DNA from 3 places in the Streptomyces sp. NPDC001599 genome. Region 3 is predicted to be linked to each of the others. Evidence: riboswitches for the same ligand, from Rfam matches in the RefSeq annotation. Region 3 holds a riboswitch; each other region holds the start of a gene.

Region 1 (9,539 bases), on a different contig from region 3:
AGGGGCGCGTCCGGCCGGGCTGCATCCCTTCCGGGAGCTGGACGGGCCGGTGCACCGGGCAGTCGCCACCCCGGGTGACCTGCTCTTCCACATCAGGGCCGCGCGGCTGGACCTGTGCTTCGCACTCGCCACCGAGATCACGGGCCGGCTGCGCGGAGCGGTCACCCCGCAGGACGAGGTGCACGGTTTCAAGTACTTCGACGAGCGCGACATGCTCGGTTTCGTCGACGGCACGGAGAACCCGACAGGAGCCGCCGCGCGCAGGGCCGTCCTCGTCGGTGCCGAGGATCCGGCCTTCGCGGGCGGGAGCTACGTCGTCGTGCAGAAGTACCTGCACGACATCGACGCGTGGGAAGGGCTCTCCGTCGAGGCCCAGGAGCGGGTGATCGGCCGCCGCAAGATGACCGACGTGGAGCTGTCCGACGACGTGAAGCCGGCCGACTCGCACGTCGCCCTCACCAGTGTCACCGGTCCGGACGGCAGCGATCTGGAGATCCTTCGGGACAACATGCCCTTCGGGTCGGTGGGCCGCGAGGAGTTCGGCACGTACTTCATCGGCTACGCCCGCACCCCCGAGGTGACGGAGACGATGCTGGAGCGGATGTTCCTGGGCACCGCGTCGGCACCGCACGATCGCATCCTGGACTTCTCCACCGCCGTCACCGGCTCGCTGTTCTTCACACCGGCGGCGGACTTCTTGGAAAACCTCCCCGCTCGGCCCTGAGCACCGAGCGACTCGACCCGGGCACACCCTCACGGGGCCCTCAAGGGGAGCACCCTCACGCCGGCGGCAGCTGCGGGGGTGGCGGCTTCTGGTAGAACCGGGCGGTGGTTCCTCGGAGCAGGCTCGAAGACTTCCCGTCCGAACCACGGCCTGTCCGCTGCCCGGACCACCTCTGGAGCTCGCTTTGTCCATACGAACAACTCGCACCCGACCCGTATCGCTTCTCGTGGCGACCCTGCTCGTGACCTCGGCGCTCACCGGCTGCACGCTGATGGACCTCGCCCAGGACTGCGAGGGGACCGACGCCCGGGTCGAGGAGCTGACGGCGCTCCACATCCTTGACTCCCGACCCGACGAGGCCACCGTCGCCCGGGGCTTCGAGGAGGTCGACGCCGGCTGCTGGTCCGACAGCGGCGAGGTCACGGTGTACGCCGAGCGGACGTACGCCTTTCCCGGCACACGGGCCGATGTGGCGGCGCATTACCGGACGGCAGCGCAACAGGACGGATGGATCCCGGCGCCCGACGCCGCGCCCGACGACCTGAGCTTCGTCACGAAGACGATGAACCTGCGGATCATCTTCCTCACCGCCGAACTGCTCGCGGAAGAGGGCCACGGAAGCCGCCCCGACCTCAGCGCCGGTGCCGGTTACTCGATCAACGTCGACTCGTACGCGTAACGGCGCCGAGGCGGGCTGCCGGACGGTGGGCCGCTGACGGCACGTGGAACGGGTCTTCACCGCACTGATGACCCAGGCCGACGCTGACGAGACCTCGACCGCTCGCGCGGAGCGTCGGCCCGCGCTGCCGGAGACATAGCCGTACGAGACGCCGTCACGGTGCGCCTGGTCCGGAGGCGGAGGGCGTCGTCATGCCCTCACCGTCCGGGCGGACACCGGCCTTGGCTCGGGACTTGATCGCGAGGATGACGTCGCTCTTGGCGTCGGAGTAGTCGTTCATGTCGCTCCACGGCTGGTCGAACAGGGCTCGTTTGACGTTCTCGTACAGGGCGCGATCGCCCGCGTCGGTGCGCAGGTGGTCACGGAAGAGGAGGTACTCGTGCACCGCCGCGGCCCCTCTCTCGTAGACGTGGACATGCACGTCGCGAGTGGGTGTGCGCACGAGTCGGTGTCCTGGCTCGCGAACCCGCAGTTCGTACCCGGCCGCCAACAGCGCGTCGAGGTAGTCCTCCTCCGCCGTGATGTCGGCCACCGCGACGACGATGTCCACGATCGGCTTGGCGGCCAGTCCCGGAACCGAAGTGGAGCCGATGTGCTCGACATCGACGTCCGCCGCCAACGCGTCAAGGATCCGACGCCGGTGACGCAGGTAGGTCTCCGCCCACCGGGCGTCGTAGTCGCTGAGGCCGACCTCGAGTGCTTCCGGCCCACCGATGATCTCAACCGTCGTGACGTCCGGCCGACGTCGGCCACTGCTGTTCGTCATCAATACATTCCTCACGTTCGGGCCGGTTCACGGCCTCTGCTCTCCATCATCGGTCCGGCCGTCCGTCGGCGGCAGTCCGGGCATTCCGTGCGACGGAAGCCGCGGAGTCCGGGTGCGCTTCCTGCCCGCAGAAGGTGACGAGGTACGCTGCGAAGCGCCTCGTGGGGGAAGTCCGGTCGAAGTCCGGCGCTGACCCGCAACGGTAGGCGGAGCCCCGCAAGGGGTCCCGTAAGCCCGATTACCCGCGGTGGTGAAGCCCCTGTCAATCGCCGTGGACTGCGAGAGGTGCTGTGCAGGGCGCCCAGCGTCCGGGCCCGCTCCTTCGATCACGCAGGCGCACGGCCCGAGGCGAAAGCGAAACGCCTGTGGCCACGCTCCGCGACCGGACACCCGCCGCCCCACCGGACCGTACGAGGAACAGCGGGCCACCACCGGCCAGGCGCGCCTCACTTCCCCTGCTGGTGGCAGGGCTGTGCGTCGCGCTTCCCGTCTCGCTGGCCTGCGGGGCGTGCATCGGCGCGGCGGGGCTCTCCTGGAGCGAGGCCCTGCACTACCTCTGGGCGGGCCTGACCGGCGGGACCATAGACGCGGACGACGTCGCCGCCTACACCATCGTCTGGGAACTCCGGTTCCCACGAGCCGTGCTCGCGGCGGTCGTCGGCGCCGGCCTGGCGTCCGTCGGCGTCGCCGTCCAGGCCATGGTCCGCAACGCTCTGGCGGACCCCTTCGTCCTCGGCATCTCCTCCGGTGCCGCCGTGGGGGCCAACGCCGTGCTCATCTTCGGGGCCTTCGGAGCGCTCGGTCTCTGGGCGCTGTCCACGGCGGCGTTCCTCTCCGCGCTCGCGGCCATGGTGCTGGTGTACGCGATCGCCCGGACCCCGCGGGGCCTGACCCCGCTCCGGCTGGTGCTGACCGGTACCGCGATGTACTACGGCTTCTCGGCCGTCACCACCTTCATGGTGTTCGCCGCCGAGCACGGCGAAGCGGCGCGGTCCGCCATGATGTGGCTGCTCGGCAGCCTGGGCGGGGCGAACTGGTCCTCCGTACCGATCGCCGCGGGCGCGGTCCTCGGCGGCCTCGTCCATCTCGGCTGGTCGGCCCGGCGCCTGAACGCCCTCGCGATGGGCGACGAGACCGCCGCCGCGCTGGGCGTGGACCCCGGGCGGCTGCGCAAGGAACTGTTCCTCACCGCCGCGGCCGTCACGGGTGCGGTGGTCGCGGTCAGCGGGGCGATCGGCTTCGTCGGCCTGATGGTCCCGCACGCGGCCCGGATGCTGGTCGGCGCGGACCACCGGCGGCTGCTGGCCGTGGCGCCCCTGGGCGGGGCCGTACTGCTGGTCTGGGTCGACATCCTGTCGCGGGTCGTGCTCGCGCCCGCCGAACTGCCGCTGGGCGTACTGACGGCGGCGATCGGCGTGCCCTGCTTCGTCCTGCTGATGCGCCGCCGTACCTACACCTTCGGAGGCGTGTGATGCAGGTCGAGGTCGAGGGACTCACGGTGGAGATGTCCGGTGTTCGGGTGCTCGACGAGGTGTCGCTGCGCGCGGACAGCGGCCGGTTCGTCGGGCTCGTCGGACCCAACGGCAGCGGCAAGTCGACCCTGTTGCGCTGCGTGTACCGGGCGCTGCGGCCCACGGCCGGCGTGGTCCGGCTCGGCGGTGACGACCTGCCCTCCCTGAGCCCGCGGGAGAGCGCGCGCCGGCTCGCCGCCCTGCCGCAGGAAGCGGGGGCGGAGTTCGACTTCACGGTGGCCGAGGTCGTGGCCATGGGCAGACTGCCGCACCAAGGGGCGGCGGCCCGGACCTCCGACGAGGACCGGCACGTCTGCGCCGCCGCCCTGGACGGAGTCGGCGCGGGCCACCTGACCGACCGCGGCTTCCTCACCCTCTCCGGCGGGGAGAGGCAACGGGTCCTGATCGCTCGCGCACTCGCCCAGCAGCCGCGGATCCTCGTCCTGGACGAGCCCACCAACCACCTGGACATCGCCCAGCAGTTGGAAGTCCTGTCCCTGGTGCGGGCCAGTGGGCCGACCGTGCTGGCCGCCCTGCACGACCTCAACCTCGCCGCGCTCCACTGCGACCGCCTGCACGTCGTCGACGGCGGACGGATCGTCGCCTCCGGAGCTCCGCACGACGTTCTCACGGCCGATCTGCTGGCCGACGTCTTCGGAGTCCGGGCGCACCGCGTCGCCCACCCGGAGACCGGCGCACTCCAACTGCTCTTCGACCGCCTGCCGGCTCAGTAGTGAGCCCGGCTCGTCCGCCCTGCCTCGTCCGCCCCGCCCCGCCCCGCCCGCCCTCGAAGGAGTCACCACCAGCATGCCGAACCGCGCACGCCCCGCCGCCCTGGCCCTGGCCCTCGCCCCCGTCCTCGCCCTCGCCGTCTCCGGCTGCGGGGCGGACGTCTCGCCGGAGGCGGGGAAGGGGGAGGGCGCCCGGGCGTCCTCCGACGGCCACTATCCGGTGACGGTCGAGAACTGCGGCGAGAAGCTGACGTTCGAGAAGGCCCCGCGACGCGTGGTCACCAACGACGTGGGAATCACCGAGATCATGTTCGCCCTCGGACTCGAGGACCACATGGCCGGATACGTCATGCCCGACGACAAGGGCGACCTCACGAAGGTGCCGTGGAAGGACGGCTACCGGAAGACCACCTGGCTGTCGAAGGAGCGCATCAACAAGGAACTGGTCCTGGACGCCCGTGCCGACCTGGTCTTCGCGGGCTGGAACTACGGTTTCAGCGAGGGAGACGGATTCACCCCTCAGGCGCTGCGCCGCCTGGGCATCGACTCGTACCTGTTCAGTGAGTCGTGCCGCAACGGGCAGGGCAAGGCCCGCGGCGTGATGCCCCCGCTCGACGCGCTCTACACGGACCTGCGCAACCTGGGGAAGGTGTTCGACGTCGAGGACCGGGCCGAGACCCTCGTCGCCCGGTTCCGCGACCAGGTCGCCCAGGCGCAGGCGAAGGCCCCCAAGGGCGCCGACCGGCCCCGGGTGTTCCTCTACGACAGCGGCGAGGACAAGCCGCTCACCTCCGGGGCCTACGCCGGACCCCACGACATCATCACCAAGGCCGGCGGCGACCACGTCATGAAGGACCTGAAGGACAGCTGGACCACCGTGGGCTGGGAGACGGTCGTCGCCCGTGACCCCGAGGTGATCGTGATCAACGACTACGGGGACACCGCCGCCGAGCAGAAGCGCCGCTTCCTCAAGTCCTACAAGCCGCTCGCCAACGTCTCCGCCGTCAAGAACGACCGGATCTTCACCCTCGACTACGTCGACCTCGTCGAGAGCCCGCGCAACCCCGCCGCCATCACCTCGCTGGCGGCCTACCTGAGCGGCCTCGGCTCCTGAGTACCGGCCGGTGCGACGGCGCTCCGGCCCGTGCGCGAATTCCGGTCGTCAGACGTGCAGTTCGGCGGGAAAGCCCGTCCAGCGCAGCTCGGCGGGCAGGTGCCGCATGTCGTTGGCGAGCAGGACGGAGGCCGCCCGCCCGGGCGCGTAACGGATGACCGTGAGCGCCGCGTTGCAGTGGTTGAGGCCGAGCCACCGCCACCTCGGCGCGTGCATGGCGTCCCGGACGAGCCAGGCGATGAGGAAGTTGTGGGTGACGACCAGTTCGTGCCGGTCCCGGGCGCCGTCCGTCACCGCCCCCGTGAAAAGACGCAGCGCCTGACGGGCGAGCTCCGGGCCGCGCTCGCGTTCCTCGTCGGTGGCACCGGCGAGGAAGCGGAGGTAGAGGTCCGCCGACTCGGCCGGGAGCTCGGACCGTTCGGGCATGTGGGGCACGTAGTCACCGGCGGCTTCCGAGACGCGCGGCGTGATGCCCTCCAGTTCGTCCGCGACCAGGCGCGCGGTCTGTTCGGCTCGCGGCAGGGGGCCGTGGTGGACGGCGGCGAGGGGAATGCCGCGCAGGCGTTGACCGAGCAGGGTGGCCTGGCGCCGGCCGGCGTCCGTCAGCCCGCTCTCGTCCGGTGCGGCCTCACCGTGCCGGGCGAGGTAGAGGTAGCGGGTGGCTGTGCCGGTCATCGCGGACTCCTCGGGGCGGACGGGCGATCTTGTACGTCAACGGACGCCGGTACCCCGAGCGTTGGTTCCTCTCACGCCGTGAAAGCCGCTGAGCCGCGGAAGGAGGTACGTTCCCGCGGCCGCGTCAGCGCACGACCTCGGCCCAGACCACCTTGCCGGTGTCCGTCCACCGCACGCCCCACCGGGTGGTGAGCCGGTGCACCACGTGCAGGCCGCGGCCCCCGTCGTCGAGGAGCCCGCCCCGGCCCAGCCGCGGTCTGCCGTTGCCGGTGTCGCCGACCTCGCACAGCAGACCGGGACCGGCCCTGATCAGCCGTACCGTGATGGGGCCGCCGGCGAACCGGACCGCGTTGGTGACCAGCTCGCTGACCAGGAGCAGCACGCTGTCCCGGGTGCTGTCCCTGGTGCGCCACTGCCGCAGCAGTGCGGAGACCAGTGCGCGGGCCCGGGCGGCCGCGTCGTCGCGAGCGGGCAGCCGCCAGGTCGCGGTGTCCCCCTTGCGGTAGCCGATCGTGCGTGCGATGAGCAGGGTCACGTCGTCGCGCTGGTGCGACGGCATCACCTCGGACACCACCCGGCGCACGGCCTGCTGCAACGAGTCCCACGGATGCACGCCGGACACGGCGTCCGCCAGCCTGGCGATGCCCTCGTCGATCGGCACGGCCGGATCCTCGACCAGACCGTCGGTGTAGAGGGCGAGCAGGGACCCCGGGGGTGCGACGAAGGTGTGCACGCCGTACGGCTCCCGCAGCGCGAACTCGGTACCCAGGCCCGGGTGCGGGCGGTCCGGAAGGGGGCCGGCGCGTCCGTCCGGCGACACCAGGATCGGGGGGAGGTGGCCGGCGCTGGACAGCGTCACCCGGTGGCTGACGGGGTCGTAGACGGCGATGCAGCAGGTCGACCCGAGCGCGCTGTAACCGGCCGCCAGCCCGGACTCCGCGTCGTCCAGCAGCGTCACGGTCTCGTCCAGGTGCTCGAGCACCTCGTCGGGGGCCAGCCCCGCGGACAGCAGCGCGCGGGCCTCCATGCTCAGCTGACCCATGGTGGCCGCGGCGCCCAGGCCGTGCCCGACGACGTCGCCGACGACCAGCGCGGTACGGCCGTCCGGCAGCGGGAAACTGTTCACCCAGTCTCCCCCGACGCCCGCGCTGTCGGGGGTGGCGGGCTGGTAGACGCTGGCGGTCTGGACGGTGCCACCGGCGGAGCGCGGCAGCAGCCGCCGTTGCAGGGCCAGCACCTGCGTGTGCTCGCGCTGGTGCTGGCGGGCCAGGTCCACGTGGTGGGAGGTCCTGGCCACCAGCTCCTGGAGGTCGAACAGCTCGCTGTCGGCGAAGGGGCGGTCCGCCCGCCGCCACACCTCCGCCACGCCCAGGACGACGGGCGGGTCGCCTTCCAGGACCAGCGGTACGCACGCCACTCCCGCCGACCGGTCTCCGGGCACCAGAGCACGTACCAGCCGCGGGCTGCCGAGCACCCGCTCGATCGCCTCCCGGTCGGGGATGACGATGGACTGCGGGGCGTCGGCGCGCCGTATCGCCTGCGACAGCAGACGACTCGCGTCGCTGGGCAGGTCCTCGCCCAGGGTCACGTACCCCTCGGGCCAGGCCCGGTCCGGCACCAGGGCCGCCCGGCGCAGCCGGATGCGGCCCTGCGCCCGCTCGGTGACCCCCTCGCCCGTCCACACGGCGAAGTCGAGGTCGACTGCGGCCACGTCTCCCCAGGCCAGCAGGGACTCCGCCAGCGACTGCGCCGTTTCGCCGATGTCCAGCGAGGTGCCGATAGCGGTCTCGGCGGCGTACAGGTGCAGCCTCCTGGCCATCGCGATCACGGAGACGGTCAGGCCCTCCCGGGGCGCGGCCGCGGGCAGGATGCTCATCGAGACCACCAGCTCCGACCCGTCGCCGCGCCGCAGCCGCTGGACCCGGGCGACGTGTGCCTCACCGGTGTCCAGGACCTGCCGCAGCCGCCGGGTGACCGTCGGCACGTCCCCGGGCGGCAGGAGATCGACGAACGGGCTGCCGACCGCGGCGTCCAGTCCCGCGAAGACGGGGGCCTCGAGATTGCGGTGGGTGACTCTCAGCTCCCGGTCCAGATTGACCGCACCGAGGATCTGCTCCTGCCGGCCCACCGGCGGACGGTCGTGCTCCGGCCGGGGTCCGCCGGAGTCGTCCCGCGGCTCGGCAGGACCGGCCGCCGCGGCTCCGCCACGCGGGATGTACCGCCCCAGGGCGCTGCTGACCAGGTCGAACGGCGACGAGGACGAAGGGGAGGGTGTGGAGTCCATGCGGCTCCCTCAGCTCGCTCGCCAACCCCGGCACAGTGCCGGGGCCGTACCCGAACCCGTGCGGAAGAGCCCCCGAGGATCCCGACCGCACACCCCATTCAATAACACGCGCGGACGCTTCGCCCACATCAGCGGGCCGCGCGGTGACCACGGAACGTAGCAGGGGGCCCCGGAGTGCCCCCTACAGCCACTCCCCTTCCAGAGCGGTGGCCGTCAGGCCCGGGGCGGCCGCGTACAGGACGGCACGGCTGCCCGCCTTCTGCCCGGCGTCGTGCGCCCGGCGCAGGATGTCGAACACGGCGGCGCCTCCGCGGTTGCCGCTGGTGTAGCTGTCCCGGCTGTACTCCAGGAGCCCCGAGGGCCACTCGTCGGGCATCGTCTGCTCCATGTACTCCAGCACCCGGGTCCCGCCGGGGTGCGCGAGCAGGACGTCGGGGTGCCAGGAGGAGGGGTCGTCCTCGTACCGGACGCGGAGCCACTCCCACATCGCGGTGACCGTCTCCTGCACCGCCCGCGGCCCGCGCCGGTCCATCACGAAGTGGGTGCCGTCCGCCCGCGTCTCCAGGCGGTGCAGGTCCCGCGTGCCCGGCAGGGTGTGGTGCCAGGCGGCGTCCAGCCGGAGCACCGACTCGGGCCTCGGGCGGCCGGTGACCACCGCGGCGACCGCGGTGTCCGCGAACAGCAGCCGGACGATCAGCGACTCCAGGGTGTCGTCCGCGGGCTGGTAGGTGGTACTCAGCGCCTCGGAGATCACGACCAGGACCACCCGGTCCGGGTCCGCCGCCACGAGGTCGGCCGCCAGCGCCAGGGAACGGGTCCCGGCCACGCAGGCCCACTGAGTGGCGGGCAGGAGCATGGTGTCGCCGCGCAGCGGGAGCCGGTTGGCCAGGGCGACGTCCAGTCCGGGCAGGGCCGGGGTGGTGGAGTTGCTGGTGATCAGGCAGTCGACGTCCGCGACGTCCAGCCCGGCGATCTGCAGGGCGCCGCGCGCCGCGCGCTCCCCGTAGGACTGCACGGCTTCCCAGGCCGGGGCGGTGCGCTCCTGGACGGTCTGC
Region 2 (9,539 bases), on a different contig from region 3:
ACGCTGCGCCCGCACGACCTGCTGGTCAGGCCCGTGGCGCGGTGACGGCCCCGACGGCTCAGGCGGCGGCATCCGGGCCCCGGAAGGTGCGCCGGTAGGCCTGCGGGGTGGTGCCCAGGGCCCTGGTGAACTGGTGCCTCAGGGCCGCCGCCGTGCCGAAGCCGGCGCGCCAGGCGATCGTGTCCATCGTCTCGTCCGTCGCTTCCAGCAGCCGCTGGGCCAGCAGTACGCGCTGGCGCAGGATCCAGCGGTAGGGGGTCGTCCCCGTCTCCTGCTGGAAGCGGCGGGCGAAGGTGCGCGGGGACATGTGCGCCCGGACCGCCAGCTGCTCGACCGTGACCTCCTCGTCGAGGTGCTGCTCCATCCAGGCCAGCACCTCGCCGACGGTGTCGCAGGAGGAGCGCGGCAGCGGCCGTTCGATGTACTGCGCCTGCCCGCCGTCCCGGTGCGGCGGCACCACCATGCGCCGGGCGATCCGGTTGGCGACCTCGGTCCCCTGCTCCTTGCGCACGATGTGCAGACAGGCGTCGATGCCGGCGGCTGTCCCGGCCGAGGTGATCACCGGGTCCTCGTCGACGTAGAGCACGTCCGGCGCGACCTCGGCCCGCGGGTACTGCCGGCTCAGCTCGGCCGCGTGGTGCCAGTGCACCGCGCACCGCCGCCCGTCCAGCAGACCGGCGGCGCCCAGCACGAAGACGCCGGAGCACACGCTCAGCACGCGTGTGCCCCGGTCCGTCGCCCTGCGCAGGGCGTCCAGCAGGTCGGGCGGGTACTCCCGGCGGACGAAGTCGCTGCCCGCCGGCACCGCGATCAGGTCGGCCTCCTCCAGCCGCTCCAGACCGTACGGCGTGGAGACGGTCAGCCCGCCGACGTGGGTGCCCAGCGTGGGGCCCTCCGCGGAGACCACCGCGAAGTCGTACCCCGGCAGGCCCTCGTCGCTCCGGTCGATACCGAAGACCTCGCAGATCACACCGAGTTCGAAGGGATGCGCACCGTCCAGCAGGACGGCGGCCACATTCTTCAGCATGCCGCCAGTGTGCCTCGCCCATGGCAGGAAATCGAGGCCTTACGGCAGTCCTGCCACTGACGGTAAGGAGTCTCCGGCGTGACAGTGGTGTCATGACCGGAAACCAGATTGAAGGCCTCATCGGAATGCTCGCGACCTTCGGACTCCTCGTCCTCATGGTCCTCCCCTCGGTGATCGGCATCGTGCGCGACAGGCGCATCGACCGCCAGATCAGGGAGGCCCAGGAGGGCGGGGAGGCCCGGGCCCACCACGGGAAGGAGACCCAGGAGACTCAGAAGTCCTCGGACAGGTCGACCGTGCCCTCCACCGCCACCTGGTACGCCGAGGGGCGCCGCTCGAAGAAGTTGGTCAACTCCTGAACGCCCTGCAACTCCATGAAGGAGAAGGGGTTCTCGGAGCCGTACACCGGGGCGAAGCCGAGGCGCGTCAGACGCTGGTCGGCCACGCACTCCAGGTACTGCCGCATCGAGTCGGTGTTCATCCCCGGGAGGCCGTCACCGCACAGGTCGCGCGCGAACTGCAGCTCGGCCTCGACGGCCTCCCGCAGCATGTCGGTGACCTGCTCCTGGAGCCGGTCGTCGAACAGCTCCGGCTCCTCCTTGCGCACGGTGTCGACGACGTCGAACGCGAAGGACATGTGCATGGTCTCGTCCCGGAACACCCAGTTGGTGCCGGTGGCCAGGCCGTGCAGCAGCCCTCGGCTGCGGAACCAGTAGACGTAGGCGAAGGCGCCGTAGAAGAACAGGCCCTCGATGCAGGCCGCGAAGCAGATCAGGTTCAGCAGGAAGCGGCGCCGGTCCGCCTGGGTCTCCAGCCGGTCGATCGACTCGACCGAGTCCATCCACCTGAAGCAGAACTCGGCCTTCTCCCGGATGGACGGGATGTTCTCCACGGCCGCGAAGGCAGCGGCGCGGTCCTCCGGGTCGGGCAGGTAGGTGTCGAGCAGCGTCAGATAGAACTGGACGTGGACGGCCTCCTCGAAGAGCTGGCGGGACAGGTAAAGCCGCGCCTCGGGCGAGTTGATGTGCTTGTAGAGGGTCAGCACCAGGTTGTTCGCGACGATCGAGTCGCCGGTGGCGAAGAAGGCCACAAGGCGGCCGATCAGGTGCTGCTCCATGGGGCTCAGCTTCGCCAGGTCGGCGACGTCCGAGTGGAGGTCGACCTCCTCGACGTGCCAGGTGTTCTTGATGGCGTCCCGGTAGCGCTCGTAGAAGTCCGGGTAGCGCATGGGGCGCAGGGTCAGCTCGAAGCCCGGGTCGAGCAGGTTCTTGGTGGCGCGGGTCGCGGGCATCTCGGTGGTCATTACTGGCAGGCCTCGCAGGACTCGGGGTTTTCCAGGGAGCAGGCGACCGCTTCGGGGTCGAGGGCGGCCTGCACGGGGACGGTGGTGGCGCGGGCCGCGGCGCGGGCGATCCGGGTCGCCGGGCGGGAACGCAGGTAATAGGTGGTCTTCAGGCCCTGCTTCCAGGCGTAGGCGTACATCGAGGAGAGCTTCCCGATGGTCGGCGTCTCCAGGAACAGGTTCAGCGACTGGGCCTGGTCGAGGTACGGGGTGCGGGCGGCGGCCATGTCGATCAGACCGCGCTGCGGGATCTCCCAGGCCGTGCGGTACAGCGCGCGCACGTCCTCGGGGATCCAGGTGAAGCCCTGCACCGAGCCGTTGGCCTCGCGCAGCGCCTCACGGGTGCGCGCGTCCCACACGCCGAGCCGCTTGAGGTCGTCCACCAGGTAGGAGTTGACCTGGAGGAACTCGCCCGACAGTGTCTCGCGCTTGAACAGGTTGGACACCTGCGGCTCGATGCACTCGTAGACCCCGGCGATGGAGGCGATGGTCGCGGTCGGGGCGATGGCCAGGAGCAGGGAGTTGCGCAGACCGGTGGTCGCCATGCGCTCGCGCAGCGCGGCCCAGCGCTCCGGCCAGGTGTGCTCGACGCCGTAGTGGTCCGGGTGCAGCACCCCCTTGGCCGTACGGGTCTTCTCCCAGGCCGGCAGCGGGCCGCTCCGCTCGGCGAGGTCGGTGGAGGTCTCGTACGCGGCGAGCATGACCCGCTCGGCGATGCGGGTGGACAGGGCCTTCGCCTCGGGGGAGTCGAAGGGCAGGCGCAACCGGAAGAAGACGTCCTGGAGGCCCATCGCGCCGAGACCGACCGGGCGCCAGCGGGCGTTGGAGCGGCCCGCCTGCTCGGTCGGGTAGAAGTTGATGTCGACGACCCGGTCCAGGAAGGTGACCGCGGTGCGGACGGTGGCGTCCAGGCGCTCCCAGTCCATGTCCCCGCGGGCCTCGTCGACGAACGCGCCGAGGTTGACCGAGCCCAGGTTGCAGACCGCCGTCTCCCCGTCGTCGGTGACCTCCAGGATCTCCGTGCAGAGGTTGGAGGAGTGGACGACGTGGCCGGGGGTCGCGGTCTGGTTGGCCGTGCGGTTGGCGGTGTCCTTGAAGGTCATCCAGCCGTTGCCGGTCTGCGCCAGGGTGCGCATCATGCGGCCGTACAGCTCACGGGCGGGCAGCGTCCTGCGGGCGAGCCCCGCCTCCTCCGCCCGGCGGTAGGCCGCGTCGAACTCCTCGCCCCACAGGTCGGTCAGCTCCGGCACGTCGGCGGGGGAGAACAGCGACCAGGTCCCGTCGGCGTCCACGCGGCGCATGAACTCGTCCGGCACCCAGTGCGCGAGGTTCAGGTTGTGCGTACGGCGGGCGTCCTCGCCGGTGTTGTCGCGCAGCTCCAGGAACTCCTCGACGTCCGCGTGCCAGGTCTCCAGGTAGACCGCCGCCGCGCCCTTGCGCCGGCCGCCCTGGTTCACGGCGGCGACGGAGGCGTCCAGCGTCTTCAGGAACGGGACGATGCCGTTGGAGTGCCCGTTGGTGCCGCGGATCAGCGAACCACGGGCGCGGACGCGGGAGTACGCGATGCCGATGCCGCCGGCGTGCTTGGACAGGCGGGCCACCTGGTGGAGGCGGTCGTAGAGGGAGTCCAGCTCGTCCTTGGGGGAGTCCAGGAGGTAGCAGGACGACATCTGGGCGTGCCGGGTGCCGGAGTTGAAGAGGGTGGGGGAGGAGGGCAGGTAGTCCAGGCGGCTCATCAGGCCGTACAGGGCGGCGACCTCGTCCACCGCGCGGGCCGTGTCGTCCTCGGCGAGTCCGGCGGCGACCCGCAGCAGGAAGTGCTGGGGCGTCTCGACGGCCTTGCGGGTGATCGGGTGGCGGAGCAGGTAGCGGCTGTAGAGCGTACGCAGGCCGAAGTAGCCGAAGCGGTCGTCGGCGGCCGGGTCGATCAGCGCGTCGAGGCGGTCCGCGTGCAGCCGTACGAAGGCGGCGGTGCGGTCGGCGATCAGGCCCTCGCGGTGGCCGGTGGCGACCGAGTCGGTGAAGGCGGCGACGCCCTGGGAGGCGGCCTCGGCGCGGATGCCGATGGTCAGCAGGCGGGCGGCCAGCCGGGAGTAGACCGGGTCCTCGGAGATCAGACCGGCGGCCGCCTCGGTGGCCAGCTCGCGCAGCTCGGCCTCGTCGGCGCGGGCGGACCGGCCGCGCAGTGCGGCGGCGGCCACCCGGCCGGGGTCGGCGCCCTGGAGGTCGGCGGTCAGTCCGGTCAGGGTCCGCAGCAGGGCGGCACCGGGTCCGTCGGGTTCCCCGGTCGCCGTCACCGGGGTCGCTGAAGCCGGATCGGCTGGCGCGATGGTCACGTGGAGCACTCCCTCGCTCGGCACGGGGCCTGGCGGAGGGAGGGCAGGGGGCAGCTCACGAGCGCACGCGGCGTCGCGTCCACCGGCCCACTCCACGAGGCCCGGACGTCATGGCACCCGGGCCAAGGCGGCCGGGCGCACTGTCGGCAGGTCCTCGGACTGGACAGGCGTGCGCGCACGTGCGAAGACGTACGGATGCACGCAAGTACACCGTTGCGGGACAGTTCCGGATTCGCACCGGATTCCCCTGCGGCGACAGCGAGCACGAGCATACATCTTGTGCCGGGTGACGCGAGCACCCCCAGATGTTGTGTCTCGACGGGGTGTTGTGACGGAGTGTCGCGCCCGTGTCAGAGCGTCAGTTCGTAGGCGAGCAGCATGATGTCGTCCAGCTCCGGCAGCGGGTTCCAGTCGCGGTCGGGCGTGCGGACGAAGCCCAGGCGCTCGTAGAGGCGGTGCGCGGTGCGCATGGCGGCCTGCGTCGACAGCACGACGCCCGTGCACCCCGGCACGGCCCGGGCGCGGTCGACACAGGCCCGCACGAGGGCCTCGCCGGCCCCGCGGCCGCGTGCCTCCCGGGCGACGGCGAGCATGCGTATCTCGGCCTCGCCGGGTCGCGCGATGTCCGCCATGGGGCCGCCGGACGGCACGAAGGTCACGCCGCCGAGCACCCGGCCGTCCGCCGCGGCGACCAGCACCTCCGCGGCCGCCGCGCGCTTGGCCACGTCGCGCAGCTCGTCCAGGTACGAATCGCTCTCCCCGAAGTCGAGGAGGCCGTCGCGCAGGTAGGCCTGCGCGGTGATCTCGCCGAGGGTGTCGTACTCCTCGGCCGTCGCCCGCCGGATCACGAAGTCCATGACGCCGAGTGTGCCCCACGGGTACGACAACGGGCCGCCGGATTTCTCCGACGGCCCGCTGAAGAGCGCGGCTAGTGCGAGCTGCCCGCCGTGGCCGGGGGCAGTTCCACCTGGACGCCGGGGTCGCCGGCGTCCGCCGTGTAGTCGGACGGCTTGGTCTCGTCGACGCCGTCGGGCGCCTTGACGGCCCTCAGGACGAAGGTCAGGACCACGGTGACCAGGACGTTCAGCACGAAGGCGGTGAGACCGATGTAGCCGATCTCGCCGATGCCGGGGATCTCGTCGGAGGAGCCGCCGAAGTGCTTCTGCGTCGGCGAGGCGACACCGTAGGCGGCGACCGTGCCGTAGACCATGCCGACCGCCCAGCCGCCGAGCAGCGCCCAGCGGTGGAACCAGCGGGTGAACAGGCCGCCGACCAGGGCCGGGAAGGTCTGCAGGATCCAGATGCCGCCCAGCAGCTGGAAGTTGATCGCGACGGTCTTGTCCATGCCCAGGACGAAGATCAGCGCGCCCACCTTCACCAGCAGCGACACCAGCTTGGAGACCTTCGTCTCCTGCTGCGGCGTGGCGTCCGGCTTGATGAAGTCCTTGTAGATGTTGCGGGTGAACAGGTTCGCGGCCGCGATCGACATGATCGCCGCCGGAACCAGCGCGCCGATGCCGATCGCCGCGAAGGCGACGCCCGCGAACCAGTCCGGGAACATGTTCTCGAACAGCTGCGGGATCGCCAGCTGGCCGTTGTCCACCTTCACCCCGGCCGCGATCGCCATGAAGCCGAGGAGGGCGAGCAGGCCCAGCATCAGGGAGTACAGCGGCAGGATCGTGGTGTTGCGGCGGATCACCTCACGGCTGCGCGAGGACAGCGTGGCGGTGATCGAGTGCGGGTACATGAACAGCGCGAGCGCCGAGCCGAGCGCGAGGGTCGCGTAGGTCCACTGACCCCCCGCGTCCGGCACCACCCCGCCCTTGCCCGCCTCGGTGAACTTGTCGCTCGCCGACGCGAAGATGTCGTCGAAGCCGCCCAGCTTGATCGGGATGTAGATGATCGCCACCGCGATGACGATGTAGATCAGCGTGTCCTTCACGAACGCGATCAGCGCGGGGGCGCGCAGTCCCGACGAGTACGTGTACGCCGCCAGCACACCGAAGGCGATCAGCAGCGGCAGGTCCTTGACGAACCAGTTGGTGTCCTCGCCGCCGCCGACGCCCATCACGTCCAGGACGGCCTGGATGCCGACCAGCTGGAGCGCGATGTACGGCATGGTCGCCAGGATGCCGGTGACGGCCACCGCCAGCGACAGGCCCTTGGAGCCGAACCGGCCGCGCACGAAGTCCGAGGTCGTCACGTACCCGTGCTTGTGCGAGACCGACCACAGGCGGGGCAGGAAGGTGAAGATCAGCGGGTAGACCAGGATCGTGTACGGCACCGCGAAGAAGCCGGACGCGCCCGCCGCGTAGATCGCCGCCGGGACGGCCACGAAGGTGTACGCGGTGTACAGGTCGCCGCCCAGCAGGAACCAGGTGACCCAGGTGCCGAACGAGCGGCCGCCGAGGCCCCACTCGTCGAGGCTGTGCTCGTTCTCGGCCCGGCGCCAGCGGGCGGCCAGGAAGCCCATGGCGGTGACGAGGACGAAGAAGAAGATGAAGACGGCGAGTGCGACGCCGTTCACGCCGTCGTTCATCGCGACTCACCGCCCTTCGGAGCGGAGGAGGCGGCGGCGGAGCGGGTGGCGGCGCGGCCGCGCTGGTCGCGCTGCCACAGCTTGTACGCGGTCACCGTCAGCACAGTGGAGATCAGCACCCAGGCCATCTGGTACCAGTAGAAGAACGGGACACCGATGAAGGTCGGGTCCGTCTTGGTGTACGAACCGACCCACAGCATGGCGACGAACGGTGCGACAAGACAGAGCCCGATGACGACGCGCACCGGCGTCACCACCGGCTCTCTGCTCACTTCTGTGTCTTCTGACATGCGCGGCTCCGTCCCCTCGCTGATCACCTCGTGCAGTGCGCACGAAATGTAGGTGACGGTGTCAAGACAGCGGAAGACCTCGTCCGTATATCGGTCCTCAACCGCAACTTTGCGCCTGCGCGCGCGGAGGTATGCCGGATATGTTCTAGTCCTGGGGCCGCTTGAGGCGGGCCACGAACTTGTAGCGGTCGCCCCGGTACACCGAGCGGACCCACTCCACCGGCTGACCGGTGCGGTCCTGCGAGTGCCGGGAGAGCATCAGCATGGGCAGGCCCACGTCGGTGCCGAGCAGACCGGCCTCGCGCGGGGTGGCCAGGGAGGTCTCGATGGTCTCCTCGGCCTCGGCGAGGTGGACGTCGTACACCTCGGCGAGCGCGGTGTAGAGGGAGGTGTACTTCACCAGGGAGCGGCGCAGGGCGGGGAAGCGCTTGGCGCTGAGGTGGGTCGTCTCGATCGCCATCGGCTCGCCGTTGGCCATGCGCAGCCGCTCGATGCGCAGCACCCGGCCGCCGGCCGTGATGTCCAGCAGCCCGGCGAGCCGGTCGTCGGCGGTGATGTAGCCGATGTCCAGCAGCTGCGAGGTCGGTTCGAGACCCTGGGCCCGCATGTCCTCGGTGTACGAGGTGAGTTGCAGCGCCTGCGACACCTTGGGCTTGGCGACGAAGGTGCCCTTGCCCTGGATGCGCTCCAGGCGGCCCTCGACGACCAGCTCCTGCAGGGCCTGGCGCACCGTCGTGCGCGAGGTGTCGAACTCGGCGGCCAGGGTGCGCTCCGGCGGGACCGGTGTGCCCGGCGTCTGGGTCCGGGTCATGTCGAGCAGATGCTTCTTCAGACGGTAGTACTTGGGCACGCGCGCGGTACGGACGGTCGCCCCACCCTCGTTCTCCGCACTGCTGACGTCGGTGCTCATGCTCTGCCTTCCCGGCTCCGGGTGCCGAAGCGACCGCTATCCCTGTCGGCCACGGCTCACATCGTGGCACGGCTTCGTGCCGGGATGGCCCCCGCACGCTCCGTGATCCCTTCTGTATACCCGCGGGAACACCCTTGGTCTAGTCCATAGAGGGGTCAGGCGTCGCTGGTACGCGCGTTCGGAGCCGTCCCCGCACGTCATTCGGTGGGGGGTGGTACACCCGGTCCCGGTCCGCCCGATCTGTCGCTTGCGCAATGAAAGGTCCCTGCATATCTCGGTCCCATCACGGAGGCAAGGACTGGGTTTGAACACCCTTGACAGTCCTATTGGTCTGGGCCAAGCTCCCCGTACTGGTCTACACCATTGGTCCAGGTCCCGGCCCCATGGGCGGTCCGCGTCGACGAGCAACCGCGGGGAGGCAGGGGGGTTGTGTGGCATCCCTGAGGAGGGTTGGCGTGAAGCGCAAGCTTATAGCCGCGATCGGTATCGCGGGCATGATGGTCTCGATCGCCGCGTGCGGGGGCGACAGCGACGACGACGGCAAGAAGGCCGGGGCCGACGGCTACGCCGGCGAGACGCTCACCGTCTGGGTGATGGACGGCTCCTCGCCCGACGACTGGCAGGCGGACCTCGCCAAGGAGTTCGAGGCGAAGACCAAGGCCAAGGTCAAGTTCGAGATCCAGAAGTGGAACGGCATCCAGCAGAAGCTGACCACCGCCCTCTCCGAGGAGAACCCGCCCGACGTCTTCGAGATCGGCAACACGCAGACCCCCGCCTACGCCAAGACCGGCGGCCTCGCGGACCTGAGCGACCTCAAGAGCGAGATCGGCACCGACTGGTCCGAGTCCCTCAACAAGTCCGCCGTGTTCGACGGCAAGCAGTACGCGGCCCCGTGGTTCGTGGTCAACCGCGTCGTCGTCTACAACAAGAAGATCTGGGCGGACGCGGGCATCAAGGAACTGCCCAAGACCCGCGACGAGTTCTACAACGACCTCAAGACGATCGGCGAGAAGACCGACGCCGAGCCGATCTACCTGCCCGGCCAGAACTGGTACCACTTCGTGGGCCTGGTCATCGGCGAGGGCGGCGAGCTGG
Region 3 (9,539 bases):
GGCCGCCGATCAACTTACGGAGAGCCCATGGGTGCGCTGGACCTGCCCGAACCCGTCACGCGCGAGGGGGCACCACCGAAGGTCGACACCGACGCCCTCCAGGACGCCCTGCGCGAGCGGGTGGACGGTGAGGTCCGCTTCGACGCCGGAAGCCGGGCCGCCTACTCCACGGACGCGTCGAACTTCCGGCAGACCCCCCTCGGCGTGGTCGTCCCGCGTACCCCGGAGGCCGGGGTGGAAGCGGTGGCCGTGGCCCGGGAGTTCGGCGCACCCGTGCTCTCGCGCGGCGGCGGGACCAGCCTGGCCGGGCAGTGCACCAACGCGGGCGTGGTCCTCGACTGGTCGAAGTACTGCACCCGGGTGGAGTCGGTGGACCCCGGCGCCCGCACCTGCGTCGTCCAGCCCGGGATCGTGCTCGACGACCTGAACCGGCAACTCGCGCCGCACGGCCTGCGCTACGGGCCCGAGCCCGCCACCCACGCCAACTGCACCATCGGCGGCATGATCGGCAACAACTCCTGCGGTGCCACCGCACAGGCGCACGGCAAGGTCGTGGACAACATCGCCCGCCTGGAGGTGCTGCTGTACGACGGCACCCGCTTCTGGTGCGGCCGGACGGACGACGAGGAGTACGCCGAGATCGAGCGGCAGGGCGATCTGCGGGCGACCGTCTACCGGCGGCTGCGGGCGCTGCGCGACACCTACGGGGACGAGATCCGCCGCCGGTTCCCGGACGTCCCGCGCCGGGTCTCCGGCTACAACCTGGACTCCCTGCTGCCGGAGTTCGGCTTCGACGTGGCGGGGCTGCTGGTGGGCAGCGAGTCGACGCTGGTCACGGTGGTGCGGGCGGAGCTGAAGCTGGTGCCGGTGGTGAAGGAACGCTCCCTGCTCGTGCTCGGCTTCGACAGCATCGACAAGGCCGCCGACGCGGTGCCCGACATCCTCCCGCACGAGCCGATCGCCCTGGAGGGCGTCGACGCCCGGCTGGTGCGCGACGAGCGGATCAAGCACCTGAACCCCGAGGCGCTGGCCGAGATGCCCGAGGGCAACGCCTACCTGATGGTGCAGTTCGGCGGGGACACCGCCGAGGAGGCCGACGCGCGGGCGCACCGGCTGCTGGAGGCCGTGCACCGCTCCGAACGGGACGCCGACTGCGCGTTCCTGGACGACCCGTCGCACGAGGAGGACCTGTGGCAGGTCCGCGAGGCCGGGCTCGGCGCCACCGCGCACATCCCGGGCAAGCCCGACACCTTCGAGGGCTGGGAGGACTCGGCGGTCTCCCCCGGGAAGCTGGGCGACTACCTGCGACGGCTGCGCGGCCTGTTCGAGGAGTTCGGGTACCTGAGCGACACGGGACCGAGCCTGTACGGCCACTTCGGGCAGGGCTGCGTGCACACCCGGATCCCGTTCGACCTGTACACCGCGGACGGGGTGGCGACGTACCGGAGGTTCATGGAGCGGGCCGCCGACCTCGTCGTCGAGTTCGGCGGCTCGCTGTCCGGCGAGCACGGGGACGGGCAGAGCCGGGGCGAGCTGCTGGGGCGGATGTTCGGGGACCGGCTCGTGGAGGCGTTCGGGCGGCTGAAGGCCGTGTTCGACCCGCTGGACCGGATGAACCCGGGGAAGGTCGTCGCGCCGTACGGGCTGGACGACAACCTGCGGCTCGGCGGTGACTGGGCTCCGTTCGAGCCCCGTGACCTGCACTTCCGCTTCCCGCACGACGGGGGTTCGTTCTCCCAGGCGGCCAATCGCTGCGTCGGGGTCGGAAAGTGCCGGCAGCACACCAGCGACGGCACGGTGATGTGCCCGTCGTACCAGGTGACCCGCGAGGAGGAGCACTCGACGCGGGGCCGGGCCCGGCTGCTGTTCGAGATGCTCGACGGGCACGGGGACGGCGCGATCCGGGACGGCTGGCGTTCGGAGGCGGTGAAGGACGCCCTCGATCTGTGCCTGGCCTGCAAGGGGTGCAAGAAGGACTGTCCGGCGGACGTGGACATGGCCACGTACAAGGCGGAGTTCCTGTCCCACCACTACGCCGGTCGGCCGTGGCGCAGGCCGCGTTCGGACTGGTCGATGGGCTGGCTGCCGGCGCTCGCGCAGGTGGTGGGCCGCGCCCGGCTCGCGCCGGTGGTCAACGCGCTCACGCACGCGCCGCTGCTGTCGAAGGCCGCGGTGCTGGTGGCCGGGGTGGCCGACCGGGAGGTGCCGCTGTTCGCGGAGCGGACCTTCGCGCAGTGGTTCGCGGACCACGAGCCCGAGGGTGACGGCCGCCGCGGGTCCGTGCTGCTGTGGCCGGACACCTTCACCAACCACTTCCACCCGCACATCGGCCGGGCGGCGGTACGGGTCCTCGAACAGGCCGGCTGGCGGGTGGAGTTGCCGCACGAGCCGCTGTGCTGCGGGCTGACCTGGATCTCCACCGGGCAGCTCGGCACCGCCGAGAAGGTCCTCACCCGGACCGTGCGCGCGCTGGCCGGCCATGTCCGGGCGGGCGGCCTGGTCGTGGCACTGGAGCCGAGCTGCACGGCCGTGTTCCGGGCCGACGCGGCCGAGCTGTTCCCCGGCGACCAGGACGTGCTGCGACTGGCCGAGCAGACGGTGACCCTCTCCGAGCTGCTCACCGATCACTCCCCCGGTTACGAGCCCCCGCGGGTCCCCGACCGGTCCGCGCGTGCGCTGGCCCAGGTGCACTGCCACCAGCACGCGGTCCTGGGCTGGGAGGCCGACCAGGAGCTGCTGCGCCGGGCCGGGGTGGACGCGGAACGACTGGACTCCGGCTGCTGCGGGCTGGCCGGCAACTTCGGCTTCGAGCGCGGGCACCTGGACGTCAGCGAGGCGTGCGCGGAGCGGGTGCTGCTGCCGCGGCTGCGGGAGGAGGACGAGTCGACCGTCGTCCTCGCCGACGGGTTCAGCTGCCGCACCCAGATCCACGAGTTCGACAGCGGCGGCCACGAGGGCGTCCACCTGGCGGAACTGCTGGCCTCGGCCCTGCCGCCCGGCCCCGCGACCGGCCCGGGGGCTCCGGGCAGCGCGTACGGCACCGCCCCGGGCGCCCGTCCGGCCGCTCCCGGTCCGCGGGCGCGGGCCCTGGCCCTCGCGGCCACGGCGGCGGCCGCCGTGGGCACCGCGGCGGCGGCGACGGCGCTGGCCCGGAGCCTGCGCCGCCACTGAGCCCGGACCCGACGGACGGTCACCCCGCACCCGCGGTGGTGACCGTCCGTCGGTTCCGGGCGTGGCGTCTCAGGCCCGGGAGGACGCGGTGTCCTGACGGCTCGCCAGGGCCCAGATCACGAACACGTCGATCGCCATCATGATCACGGACCACACGGGCGCGTACGGCAGGAACAGGAACTGGGCGATCAGGCTCAGCGAGGCGAGGACGATACCCGCCACCCGTGCCCAGGCCATGTCCTTGAGCAGACCGAACCCGGTGACGAACACGAGGGCGCCCAGAATGACGTGGACGATCCCCCAACCGGTCAGGCTCATCTCGTAGACGTAGGTGCCGATACGGGCGTACACGTCGTCCTCGGCGATGGCCGCGATGCCCTGGAGGACGGCGAGCGCGCCGTTCAGCAGCAGCAGTACGCCCGCGAAGACGACCCCGCCGGTCACCCAGCCGCTGGTGCGGTCGCCCGAGCGCCGGGCCCAGGAGGCGTCGCCGCCGTGGGACGGCCGGCCGGGAGAGGGTTCGGCGTGCTGGCTCATGAGCGAAGTCCTTTCTGTGTCCCCCGTACGGGGCAGCTGCCCACCGGTGCCGACGGCACCGACAGGTCGTTCAGAGCCTGCGGGCGTTCGCGCTCCCCGGCCACGCGGGTCCGCCGTACGGGTGAGTCGCGCGCCGGGCGTGCGCATGCGGGCGCCCCCGGCCTCGCGTTAACTGAGCGGCACCCGCGGCCCCGGTGACCGGCGGACCCCGGGGCCGGAAGAAGGAGGGCGTGTGACGAGTCGGCCGCTGCCCCGGCGGGGCCCGCGCGGACGGGTGCCGTGACCGCGCCGGCGAACGCCGTCCCGGACCGGGCGGAGCGGTCGCTGCGGCAGACCCTGCTCAGCCCCGGCTACCGGCGGCTGTTGCTGCTGTGCGTGCTGCTGGGGGTGCCCATCGCGCTGGCCTGCTTCTTCTTCGTCGGGCTCCAGCACGAGTTGCAGCACTGGGTGTGGACGTCGCTGCCCGAGGCGGCCGGATACGACACCCCGCCGTGGTGGTGGCCGCTGCCCGCGCTCGTGCTCGCCGGGCTGATCCTGGCACCGATCGTGACCCGGATGCCGGGCGGCGGCGGCCATCTGCCGGTGAACGGCCTGGGCGGCGCGCCCGTCGGCCCCCGGGCGCTGCCCGGCGCGGTGCTGGCCGCGCTGGCCACGCTGCCGCTCGGCGTGGTGCTGGGTCCCGAGGCCCCGCTCATGGCCGTCGGCAGCGGGCTCGCCCTGCTGGCGGTGCGGCGGGCGGGCGCGGGCGGCGACCAGCGGGCGAGCGCGATCCTCGCCACGGCCGGCTCCACCGCCGCGATCTCCACCATCCTCGGCGGCCCGATCGCGGCGGCGGTCCTGCTCATCGAGGGGGCGGGGCTGGCCGGCACCCAGCTGGTCGCCCTGCTGCTGCCCTGCCTGCTGGCCAGCGCGACCGGCGCCCTGGTCTTCACCGGCTTCGGTCAGTGGACGGGGCTGGAGATCGGCGCGCTGGGCCTGCCCGACCTGCCGCCGCAGGCCCATCCGGACGCGGGTGACTTCCTGTGGGGCCTGCCCACCGCCGCCCTGATCGCCGTACTGGTGACGCTGGCCCGCGCGCTGGGCCGTCGCACCGTCGCCTGGACCCGGCGCCGCACGGCCGCCCGCACCGTCGCCTGCGCCACCGCGGTCGGCGTCTGTGTCGCCGCGTACGCGCTGATCACCGGCCGTTCCCCGGCCGAGGCCGCGCTGTCCGGGCAGGCCACCCTCGCCCAGCTCGCCGCGCATCCGCACGCCTGGTCCGTGGGGGCGCTGGTCGCGCTGGTCGTGTGCAAGGGCCTGGCCTGGGGCGTCGCGCTGGGCGCGCTGCGCGGCGGCCCGATCTTCCCGGCCGTGCTGCTGGGCGCGGCGACGGCCCTGGCCTGCTCCGGGCTGCCCGGCTTCGGTGCCACCCCGGCCCTCGCCCTCGGCATCGCCGCCGCGGCGGCCGCGGTGACGGGGCTGCCGCTGGCCAGCTCGGTCCTGGCGGTGCTGCTGATGGGCCGGGACTCCCACGACCAGATGCCGCTGATCGTCATGGCCTCGGTCGTCTCGTTCGTCGTGGCCCAGCTGGTGCGCCGGACCCGGCCGGAAGCGGGCGGGGCGCCGGACGGATCGCCGACGGCGGGAGCGGCGCGGTGAAGGACCGCCGGACCGCGCACCCGCGCCCCCGACCTCGCCCACGTCCCCGTACCGGCTGGGACGCCGTCCGGCCCTGGCTCGTACGGGCGGGGATCGCGGCCGCCGTGGGCGTGGCGTACTTCCTGCTCCCCCTCGACCACCTGGGGCCGCAGCGGCCGGTGCTGAGCTGGGTGCTGTTCGCCCTGCTGCTGGCCGTCGTGGCCGTACTGCTGCTGCGGCAGATCCGGCACGTTCTCCTGGACCGTCCGGACAGCCGGCCCGGGGTGGTCATCTCGCTGCTGATCGTCCTGTCCGTGCACGTCTTCTCGGCCACGTACTACGCCCTCGCCAAGTCGCCGGGCGAGTTCAGCGGACTGCACACCCGGATCGACGCGCTGTACTTCACCGTGGTGACGCTCGCGACCGTCGGGTACGGGGACATCACCCCGCACGGCCAGGCCGCACGGGTCGTGGCCATCCTCCAGATCACCTACAGCTTCGTCTTCCTCACGGCCGCCGCGACCGCGCTGACCACCCGGATGCGGGACATGGTGGTCCGGCGGCCCGAGCGGGGCGGCCGGTCCCGCTGACGGCGGCGCCGGGCGTTTGCGCAGCACCGAGGCCTGTTCGGCGGCCCGGCGGGGCGCCCGCCGGGTCCGAGGCCCGCTTGTGCCCGCCCCCGTGGGAGCACTACTGTCGCCACGCCTTGGTGAACGGGAAATCCGGTGTGATGCCGGTGCGGCCCTCGCCACTGTGAATCGGGAAGTCCGGCTCCGGCCCTGGCGGGCAGCCACTGGATCGCTTGCGATCCGGGAAGGCGGAGCACGGGCGGTGGTACCCGTAAGCCAGGAGACCGGCCAAGGCGCGTCGTCCATCCACGAGGTGCTGGAGAGGGTCTGCTGAGCCATGCACATAGCCGAGGGCTTTCTGCCACCGGCGCACGCGATCGCCTGGGGTGTCGCGTCCGCGCCGTTCGTCGTCCACGGAGTCCGGTCACTCACCCGTGAGGTCAGGGAGCACCCGGAGAGCACGCTGCTCCTCGGCGCCTCCGGAGCCTTCACGTTCGTCCTGTCGGCCCTGAAGCTGCCGTCGGTCACCGGGAGTTGCTCCCATCCGACCGGCACCGGTCTGGGCGCGATCCTGTTCCGGCCGCCGATCATGGCGGTCCTGGGCACCATCACCCTGCTCTTCCAGGCGCTCCTGCTCGCCCACGGCGGGCTGACCACGCTCGGCGCCAACGTCTTCTCGATGGCGATCGTCGGCCCCTGGGCCGGGTACGGCGTCTACCGGCTGCTGCGCCGCTGGGACGTGCCGTTGATGGTCACCGTGTTCTTCGGCGCGTTCGTCGCCGACCTGTCGACCTACTGCGTGACCAGCGTGCAGCTGGCGCTGGCCTTCCCCGACCCGGGCAGCGGATTCCTGGGCGCGCTCGGCAAGTTCGGCTCGATCTTCGCCGTCACGCAGATCCCGCTCGCGGTCAGCGAGGGCCTGCTCACCGTGATCGTGATGCGGCTGCTCGTGCAGTCCAGCAAGGGCGAACTGACCCGGCTGGGCGTGCTGCTGACCCGGTCCGGCGAGCGGAAGCGGGAGGCGGTGGCCCGATGAGCCGGAACGCGAAGATCAACACCCTGCTGCTGCTCGCCGTGGCCGCGCTGGCGGTACTGCCGCTGGTGCTGGGCCTCGGCGACCACAAGGAGGAACCGTTCGCCGGGTCCGACGCGGAGGCGGAGACGGCGATCACCGAGATCGAGCCGGACTACGAACCGTGGTTCTCCCCGCTGTACGAACCGCCGTCCGGGGAGGTCGAGTCGGCGCTGTTCGCGCTGCAGGCCGCGCTCGGCGCGGGCGTGCTGGCGTACTACTTCGGCCTGCGCCGGGGTCGACGGCAGGGCGAGGAACGGGCGTTGGCCACCTCCGAGGCCACGGCGGCCGCGGGGGACGCCCCCGAAGGGGACTGAGTGCTGCCGATCGACGCGGCGGCGCACAGCAGTCGATGGCGCCGCCGCCATCCCCTGGACAAAGCCGTGCTCGGTCTCGGCCTGACCGTGCTCGCGATCTCGCTGCCGCCCTGGCCGGGTGCCGCGCTGGTGCTGGTGGCGGCGCTGGCGGTGCTGCTCGGCCCGGCGGGCGTGCCCGGGCGTCGGCTGTGGCGGGCCTACCGGGTACCGCTGGGCTTCTGCGTGACGGGGGCGCTGCCGCTGCTGGTGCAGGTCGGGGGCCCGGACGGGTTCCTGTCGGCGGCCGACGGCGGCGCGGTGCGCGCGGGTGGGCTGCTGCTGCGCACCTCGGCGGCCTCGCTGGGGGTGCTGCTGTTCGCGTTCACCACGCCGATGTCCGACCTGCTGCCGCGCCTGGTGCGGGCCGGGGTGCCCGCGCCCGTCGTGGACGTGGCGCTGGTGACGTACCGGATGAGTTTCCTGCTGCTGGACTCGGTGCGCCGGATCCGTCAGGCGCAGGCCGCGCGGCTCGGGCACACCAGCCGGGCGGCGGCCTGGCGTTCGCTCGGCGGGCTCGGCGCCACCGCGTTCGTGCGGGCCTTCGACCGGGCGGCCCGGCTGCAGACCGGGCTCGCCGGGCGCGGTTACGACGGCACCCTGCGCGTGCTGGTGCCCGAGGCCCGGGTGTCGGTGCCGTTCACGGCGGCGAGCGTCGCGCTCCTTGCGGTGCTGGCCGCTCTCACCCTCGTACTGGAAGGACCCCTGTCGTGAGCGAACCGGCGCGGTCACCGGAACCGGCCCTGCCCCTGGTCGCCCTGCGGGGCGCGTCGTTCGCGTACGAGGAGGGGCCGGACGTGCTGACGGGCCTGGACTTCGCGGTGCGCGAGGGGCGCGCACTGGCGCTGCTCGGCCGCAACGGCAGTGGCAAGACAACGCTGATGCGGCTGCTCAGCGGCGGACTGAGGCCGCGTGCGGGGACGTTGACGGTCGACGGGGAGCCGGTGACCTACGACCGCAAGGGGCTGACCCGGCTGCGGACCACCGTGCAGTTGGTGGTCCAGGACCCGGACGACCAGCTCTTCGCGGCCTCGGTCGGCCAGGACGTGTCCTTCGGCCCGCTGAACCTGGGGCTGCCCGACGCGGAGGTGCGCTCCCGGGTCGGGGAGGCGCTCGCCGCGCTGGACATCGCGGCGCTGGCCGAGCGGCCCACGCACCTGCTGTCCTACGGGCAGCGCAAGCGGACCGCGATCGCGGGGGCGGTCGCGATGCGGCCCCGGGTGCTGATCCTCGACGAGCCGACCGCCGGTCTCGACCCGGACGGGCAGGAGCGGTTGCTCGCCACCCTGGACCGGCTGCGCGCGGGCGGCACCACCGTGGTGATGGCCACCCACGACGTCGACCTCGCCCTGCGCTGGTCCAACGACGCCGCCCTGCTCACCCCGGACGGTGTGCGCACCGGCCCGGCCGCCCCGACGCTGGCCCGCGCCGACCTGCTGCGGCAGGCCGGGCTGCGGCTCCCCTGGGGCGTCGCGGCGGCCGGGCTGCTGCGGGCGCGGGGCCTGCTGGCGGACTCGGCGAGGGGTCCGCGGACGGCGGAGGAGCTGGCGGCGCTGGCCGACTGACCGAGCGGGGGCGGGTGCGGGCGGCGCAGGGCGGGGGCGGGGGCGGCTCAGCTCCCGGAACGGCTGAGTTCGGTGTCCCGGGCCTCCGTCGTGTCGGCCTCGGCCTGGGCCGACCGCCGGGCGCGGCGGCCGGGCAGGACGGCGAGGACGATCAACGTGCCCGCGGCCATGATGACGCCGCCGACGAGGCTGGTCGTCGAGACGCCGTGGGCGAAGGCCCGGTTCACGGCGTCGGCGAGGGCCTGCGCCTGCTCGGGTCCGGCGGCCGGGCTGGTGGCGAGCCGCTCGGCGACGGCGAGTCCGCCGCCCACCGAGTCCTGGGCGGTGTCCAGTGCGGCGGCCGGGAGCCGGTCGCCCACCAGGCCGGCCAGTTCGTCCCGGTAGGAGGTGCCGAGGAGGGAGCCCAGGACGGCGATGCCGAGGGAGCCGCCGAGTTCCAGCGCGGTGTCGTTGGCGCCGCCGCCGACGCCGAGTTCGCTCTCCGGGAAGGAGCCCATGATGGTGTCGGTCGCCGGGGAGACGCTGAGGCCGATGGCGAGGCCGAGCAGCAGCATCGGGGCGAGGAAGTCGGCGTAGGTGGAGCCCTGGTCGATCAGGACCAGCAGGAAGACACCGACGGTGCCGATGGCCATGCCGGAGCCGACCATGGCCCGTA

What was found. A riboswitch is a leader RNA that binds a small molecule or an ion and turns the genes downstream of it on or off. The one in region 3 is predicted to bind cobalamin.
Region 1: linked by a shared signal. The riboswitch ahead of ACFYZ3_RS37870 (FecCD family ABC transporter permease) and the one ahead of ACFYZ3_RS17525 (energy-coupling factor ABC transporter permease) in region 3 are both predicted to bind cobalamin.
Region 2: linked by a shared signal. The riboswitch ahead of ACFYZ3_RS26305 (ribonucleoside-diphosphate reductase subunit alpha) and the one ahead of ACFYZ3_RS17525 (energy-coupling factor ABC transporter permease) in region 3 are both predicted to bind cobalamin.

Annotation. Positions count from the first base shown of each region.
Region 1 is NZ_JBIAVA010000029.1:15,415-24,953, forward strand. It holds gene ACFYZ3_RS37855 (Dyp-type peroxidase) at 1-724, shown strand, start outside; gene ACFYZ3_RS37860 (hypothetical protein) at 951-1,403, shown strand; gene ACFYZ3_RS37865 (GrpB family protein) at 1,558-2,169, opposite strand; cobalamin riboswitch at 2,293-2,434, shown strand; gene ACFYZ3_RS37870 (FecCD family ABC transporter permease) at 2,535-3,641, shown strand; gene ACFYZ3_RS37875 (ABC transporter ATP-binding protein) at 3,641-4,414, shown strand; gene ACFYZ3_RS37880 (ABC transporter substrate-binding protein) at 4,488-5,525, shown strand; gene ACFYZ3_RS37885 (histidine phosphatase family protein) at 5,574-6,200, opposite strand; gene ACFYZ3_RS37890 (SpoIIE family protein phosphatase) at 6,325-8,484, opposite strand; gene ACFYZ3_RS37895 (type III polyketide synthase) at 8,666-9,539, opposite strand, start outside.
Region 2 is NZ_JBIAVA010000011.1:62,353-71,891, forward strand. It holds gene ACFYZ3_RS26285 (cytochrome P450) at 1-45, shown strand, start outside; gene ACFYZ3_RS26290 (GlxA family transcriptional regulator) at 59-1,027, opposite strand; gene ACFYZ3_RS26295 (hypothetical protein) at 1,120-1,386, shown strand; gene ACFYZ3_RS26300 (ribonucleotide-diphosphate reductase subunit beta) at 1,299-2,330, opposite strand; gene ACFYZ3_RS26305 (ribonucleoside-diphosphate reductase subunit alpha) at 2,330-4,705, opposite strand; cobalamin riboswitch at 4,833-4,994, opposite strand; gene ACFYZ3_RS26310 (GNAT family N-acetyltransferase) at 5,056-5,562, opposite strand; gene mctP (monocarboxylate uptake permease MctP) at 5,634-7,244, opposite strand; gene ACFYZ3_RS26320 (DUF3311 domain-containing protein) at 7,241-7,534, opposite strand; gene ACFYZ3_RS26325 (GntR family transcriptional regulator) at 7,680-8,444, opposite strand; gene dasA (N,N'-diacetylchitobiose ABC transporter substrate-binding protein DasA) at 8,900-9,539, shown strand, end outside.
Region 3 is NZ_JBIAVA010000006.1:113,126-122,664, reverse strand. It holds gene ACFYZ3_RS17545 (FAD-binding and (Fe-S)-binding domain-containing protein) at 28-3,171, shown strand; gene ACFYZ3_RS17540 (hypothetical protein) at 3,241-3,708, opposite strand; gene ACFYZ3_RS17535 (chloride channel protein) at 3,988-5,346, shown strand; gene ACFYZ3_RS17530 (potassium channel family protein) at 5,343-5,915, shown strand; cobalamin riboswitch at 6,016-6,202, shown strand; gene ACFYZ3_RS17525 (energy-coupling factor ABC transporter permease) at 6,232-6,930, shown strand; gene ACFYZ3_RS17520 (energy-coupling factor ABC transporter substrate-binding protein) at 6,927-7,283, shown strand; gene cbiQ (cobalt ECF transporter T component CbiQ) at 7,284-8,033, shown strand; gene ACFYZ3_RS17510 (ATP-binding cassette domain-containing protein) at 8,030-8,884, shown strand; gene ACFYZ3_RS17505 (MFS transporter) at 8,932-9,539, opposite strand, start outside.